Regions from separate parts of the Bacillus mojavensis genome, predicted to be linked through region 1. Evidence: predicted binding sites of a transcription regulator. Region 1 holds the regulator's gene; the other holds the start of a gene.

The links. Region 1 encodes LexA, which represses DNA repair genes until DNA is damaged. Its sites were predicted from a motif close to CGAACATATGTTCG; they were not measured.
Region 2: uvrB (excinuclease ABC subunit UvrB) is a predicted target of LexA. The motif match lies at 1,843-1,856, and genes of this name have one in related genera.

What each region holds. Positions count from the first base shown of each region.
Region 1 covers NZ_CP051464.1:1,843,249-1,846,390, forward strand. The annotation lists gene fosM (FosM family fosfomycin resistance protein) at 272-694, shown strand; gene HC660_RS09580 (hypothetical protein) at 776-1,204, shown strand; gene lexA (transcriptional repressor LexA) at 1,599-2,216, opposite strand; gene yneA (cell division suppressor protein YneA) at 2,372-2,683, shown strand; gene HC660_RS09595 (YneB family resolvase-like protein) at 2,701-3,142, shown strand, end outside.
Region 2 covers NZ_CP051464.1:3,395,774-3,398,915, reverse strand. The annotation lists gene HC660_RS17755 (PEP/pyruvate-binding domain-containing protein) at 1-939, opposite strand, end outside; gene HC660_RS17750 (DUF2198 family protein) at 1,520-1,750, shown strand; gene uvrB (excinuclease ABC subunit UvrB) at 1,933-3,142, shown strand, end outside.

The DNA of each region.
Region 1 (3,142 bases):
TTATTTTGAGCAAATTGCTTTTGTTTACACTGGTATTTTTTGCTGTTGAATTGAAACTTTCTGACTGGAGCACCCGTACATAAGGGTGGGGATGAGCGTCTTAAAATAAAAATCCAGCATTCAATCTTTTGAAACAGGCTGAGTAAAAATTTGAAGAATTATACGCTTTTACTAAAAAAACGTCTTTATCACAATGTCTGTATTGCATTATTGAAAGTCCCATATTTAAGTTTTTTAATCGGCTATCTATAAATACTGAGGAGGAGACACAGTGGAGATCAAAGGGATCAATCACTTGTTATTTTCTGTTTCTGATTTACTGACATCCATCGAGTTTTATCAAAATGTCTTTGATGCTAAATTGTTGGTCAAAGGAAGGAGCACTGCATATTTTGATTTAAACGGCATATGGCTGGCTCTCAACGAAGAGCGTGACATTCCCAGAAATGACATTAAGGCTTCTTATACCCATATCGCTTTTACAATTGAAGAAAGTAAGTTTGAAGAAATGTCCGCAAAATTAAAAAATCTTCAAGTTACTATTTTGCCTGGGAGAGAACGAGATGAACGTGATCGAAAATCAATTTATTTCACCGATCCTGACGGCCATAAATTTGAATTCCATACAGGAACTCTTCAAGGCAGACTTCAATATTATAAGCAAGCTAAAACCCATATGGATTTTTATGATTGAAAAAGTGCGGGAAACTGAGCAACAGAGGATATACATATTTATCTTTTGGGGGTAATATATGGTAAAGGAGGGGGATTGCATTTGAGAAATAAAATCTTGCTGATGACAGCTGTTTTGCTATGTGTTTTTGGAACCGGGACGATTCATGCAGCAACTTTACAATATGAATATAAAACCGATTTCATTCTTAATGATGAAACAAAAGCGCTTTATGTAGAAAACATTGGTGATATACCGGCAATTGACTATTTTTTAGGGTACCAGTTTACGATACGAGGAGTGAATACTTGTTCAGTTGACATTAAGCTTCAGCGAATGGGACTTACAGGTAATTACACTACGTTAAGCGCCAAACAATTCATCGGTAATTGGTTTGATTTTAGCGCTCAAGATAAGGTTTCCATTGAACCGTATCATCGGTATCGAATAGTAGCTGAAGAACATTCCCCAAACTGTGGAAGTGTTCATGTAAAAGGGCGCTATGGTGTAGAATATTTTACTTTTGATTGATGCTCACATTTATTGAAAAGCAGTGAGCTTTTTTTGTGGAATAAATTAACTAAATAAACTATGTACTAAATATTCAATATATTTCTTTTTGATCTCGCTCATGATAAAAGAGCAGAGTATAACTAATCTTTTCACGTCCAAGATCGAAACATTTATAAGATAGGAACGACTACATTTTTAAACAATATTTTTTAAAGAAAAAGTTTCGTTAAGGAAAGAAAATTTCTTGACTTCAACAATTAAATGATGGATAATTATGGTGTAAACATGATGTTCTTTTTCCTCCTATTCAGGTTCGCACCTAAGCCAGGGCGAACCTGCTTTTTTTTAAAACAAAACCCCCACTCCGTAAAGGGAGAGGGGGTTTATTCTTTGTAACTGATAGTTTGATAGTTTAATGGACAGTTCTGAACACACCAATTACTTTTCCTAATATGCTGACATTCTGCAGTATAATCGGAGCCATGGTTGGATTTTCAGGCTGTAGGCGAATGTGTGTATCCTCTTTATAGAAACGTTTTACAGTAGCTTCATCATCTTCTGTCATCGCCACTACGATTTCACCGTTATTCGCCGTGTTTTGCTGTTTTACAATAACATAGTCCTTATCAAGTATACCTGCGTCAATCATACTGTCTCCCATAATCTCCAGCATAAACACATGCTCATCCGGAGGAACCATACGGTCAGGAAGCGGGAAGTATTCTTCAATGTTTTCAACCGCTGTAATAGGTGATCCGGCCGTTACTTTTCCGATTACCGGTACATTAACGACTTGGCTCTTTGGAATCTCTACTTCTTCATCCAGAATTTCTATCGCTCTTGGTTTTGTCGGATCGCGTCTAATCAGTCCTTTTGTTTCCAAACGGGCCAAATGGCCGTGGACAGTTGAACTGGACGCAAGGCCGACAGCCTCTCCGATCTCTCTAACGGAAGGCGGATATCCTTTTGATTTAACCTCTGCTTTAATAAAACGGAGGATATCAAGTTGCCTTTTTGAAAGCTTCGTCATTTTTTGCACCTCTAAACGTCGATTTTAAGTAGATTATAGCATGATTTTCCTGACAGTACAAACATAGGTTCGAAAAAACAATTGACAGAAACGTTTGTTCGTATATACTGAAATTATAAAAATGCGAACAAACATTCTTGTTGGAGGTTGTTATCATGAGTAAAGAATCTATTATTTTTGTCGGCCTGTTCACTGTGATTCTAAGCGTGGTTATCCTTCTGTTGTCATATACAAGCAGCGACCAGGAGCTTAACCAGTATGTTAAAATAAAAGTTCAGCAGGGGGATACGCTGTGGTCGCTTGCCGACCAGGTGGCTGACTCAAAAAAGATAAATAAAAGTGATTTTATTGAATGGGTAGCTGAAAAAAATAATCTTCAGCCGTCTGAACTTCAGCCGGGAGATGAATTGGTGATTCCATTAAAAAAGGAACATCCGGCTGCATACGAACTGGCTACTGTTAAATAGAGAGGAAAGGTAGAAAGGTGAAAGCACTCATTTATGCCCGCGTAAGCACAAATAAAGAACAGCAAGAAACCTCATTAAAGCGGCAGGAGGAGGAGCTTACGGCCATTGCGGCTGAGAACGGCATAGAAGTCGTCAAAGTGATTTCTGAAAAAGCCAGCGGATATGAAATGGACCGGGATGGTGTATTTGATTTGCTTGATCATATCAAGAACTCAAATATTGATGTGATTTTAGTTCAGGATGAAACAAGACTCGGCCGGGGAAACGCGAAAATTGCACTTCTTCATTGTATTTACAGGGAAGGAGTGAAAGTATTTACGACCGCTCACAGAGGTGAACTTGAGTTATCGGAGGCTGACTCTATGGTGCTGGAAATCGTCAGTATTGTGGAGGAATACCAGAGAAAAATTCACAACATGAAAATTAAACGCGGAATGAAACGCGCAGTAAAAAATGGTT
Region 2 (3,142 bases), 1.6 Mb from region 1:
CATATCCTTGTCGGTGATCATGAAGTTCCGTTCTTCCTCAGCCGCTTTTTTATCCTGTTCAATGGTGGTAATTGGCCGCGCCTGCAGAAGGTATAGTTTATGATTGGCGATTCCGAATTCTAAATCGACAGGAAATCCGTAAAGGGCTTCGGTTTTTTTGGTGAGTTCAGTCAGCTCAATCACCTGTTCATCTGTGAGGCAAAAACGGCTGCGCATGTCTTCGCTCGTTTCTTTTTCGGCAATGCCTTCTGCAGCGGACTCCATGTAGATCTCTTTTAAACCCATTTCTTTCTGAATCTCAAATGAACCTTTATGAACGATATACGTGTCAGGGGTGACGCTTCCTGATACAACAGCTTCCCCCAGGCCGTAGCTGGCGCTGATTAATAACTCTCTATCATCATGGGTAACGGGATTTTGGCTGAAAATCACACCCGATATGTCTGAATTGATCAGGCCCTGCACCACAACACCCATTAACGGCTCTGCGATTTGATTGTTCATTTTTTTCTTATAGCGGCTGACTCTGCCTGAGAAAAAGGAGGCCCAGCATTCTTTCACCTTATTCAGAAATTCTTCTTCTGTTTTTATATTTAAATAGGTTTCGTATTGGCCGGCGAATGAAGCGCCCTCTAAATCTTCTGAGGCTGATGAAGAGCGGACGGCCACGGAATGATATGATTCTCTCAGCTCGTAAAAGGAGCTCGTCAGCTCGTTCTTTATTTCATCTGAAAATGTTCCGGCAATAATGGCATTTTCGATATTTTCGCTTGAATCATGAAGCTGATTATCCTCCATAAAACGGGCGAGAGCGTTCGTTTGAATAATAAACCCATCCGGAACAGGAAGTCCGTGTTTGGTCAGTTTAATGAGATTCATGCCTTTTGCTCCAGCCAGCTGACTGGATTCTTCCGCTTGGCGAAATAACACAGAGTACATGTTTAAAACCCCTCTTTCCTTTTCATTTTTTTCTCTCTATTTTTCTTTTTGGGAGCCAATGTTCAAAATGATAGTGAACACTATCAATCAATTGTAGGTTTAAAGGAAAATGCTGTCAAACGCAAAAAGCCCTAAATAAAATGAATATTTAAGTTGGTTAGATGATCATAAAACCTAATATCGAAACGGGTCTGTATGCCTATTTTTTTATATTTAAAAATCGTTTCATTGAGCTTTCAGATCACTGTTGGTCAAGCTTCCTTCATTAAACGAGACTTAATACCTGCCCTTCTGTTGATTTGACAATCAGTACGGCTTCAGCTCTCATTCAGCAGCACTAAAATCAATTTCTCTTTATATTTGATACCGTCCCTTTTGCCTGAAGATGATTTGTTCATTTTTGAACCGAATACGTAAAATCATCATTGCTTGTTTAAGAGAAGAGTTTTGCGGCAGAAACCATGATTGAATTGAGCTGAAAAAGGGTATGGTGTAGAAAGAGGGAACCATTGCACGATTGTCCGATTCTTCATTTTTTACTATAATCAAATCAGATGAAGAATCCCTGAGGAGGGTTTTTGTGATTACAAAAGCCGTTTTTGCATTATTTTTCCCTTTTATGCTTGTCGTTCTTTTTACGAGAGTGACCTTTAACCATTATGTGGCGATCGCTCTTACAGCTGCATTGCTGTTTGCCTCTTATTTGAAAGGCTATACAGAAACGTATCTTATTGTGGGATTAGATGTTGTCTCTCTTGTGGCCGGCGGACTTTATATGGCCAAAAAAGCTGCTGAGAAAAAAGAAGAATAAACCGGACATGATGAATAAGAAGATGAATTCCTGCTTTTACGTTTTAAAAGCAGGTTTTTTATACATGAAATTAGCTGGAAATAAATAACCATCGAACTTTAGTTCGTATTTTTGGTGATTTTGCTTTCCATTGTGTTACTATATCTATAGGAAGATTTCGTTAAAGAAACGGAGGCTTATTTGTGAAAGATCGCTTTGAGTTAGTCTCAAAATACCAGCCCCAGGGAGATCAGCCGAAAGCCATTGAAAAGCTTGTCAAAGGCATTCAGGAGGGCAAGAAGCATCAGACTCTGCTGGGTGCAACAGGAACGGGCAAAACATTTACGGTGTCCAATTTGATTAAAGAGGTCAATAAGCCGACACTCGTCATTGCCCATAACAAAACCCTTGCGGGACAGCTTTACAGCGAGTTTAAGGAATTTTTTCCGAACAACGCTGTCGAGTATTTTGTCAGCTACTATGATTATTATCAGCCGGAGGCGTATGTGCCTCAAACGGATACATTTATAGAGAAAGATGCAAGCATTAATGATGAAATTGATAAACTTAGACACTCCGCTACATCGTCTCTGTTTGAACGCAGAGATGTGATTATCATTGCGAGTGTGTCTTGTATTTACGGTCTCGGTTCGCCTGAAGAATACCGTGAAATGGTTGTGTCATTGCGTCCTGAAATGGAAATTGAGCGCAACGAGCTGCTTAGAAAGCTTGTTGACATTCAATATGCCCGCAACGACATTGATTTTCAGCGCGGTACATTTCGTGTGCGCGGAGATGTAGTGGAAATTTTCCCGGCATCCCGTGATGAACACTGTGTAAGAGTCGAGTTTTTCGGAGATGAAATTGAACGAATTAGGGAAGTGGATGCCCTGACCGGAGAAATTTTAGGCGACCGTGAACATATCGCGATTTTCCCGGCATCCCACTTCGTTACGCGGGCCGAAAAAATGGAAAAAGCGATTCAAAATATCGAGAAGGAGCTTGAGGAGCAGCTGAAGGTCATGCATGAAAACGGCAAGCTTCTGGAAGCGCAGCGCTTAGAGCAGCGGACGAGATATGATCTTGAAATGATGCGGGAGATGGGATTCTGTTCCGGCATTGAGAACTATTCAAGACATTTGACGCTTCGCCCGCCGGGTTCAACGCCGTATACGCTTCTCGATTATTTTCCTGACGATTTTATGATTGTGGTGGATGAGTCGCACGTGACGATTCCTCAGGTGCGCGGCATGTTTAACGGAGACCAGGCGAGAAAGCAGGTGCTGGTGGATCACGGATTCCGTCTTCCGTCAGCGCTCGATAACCGCCCGCTCCGGTTTGAAGAATTTGAAAAGCATATGCACAATATCGTCTATGTGTCAGCCACACCAGGCCCGTATGAAATTGAACATA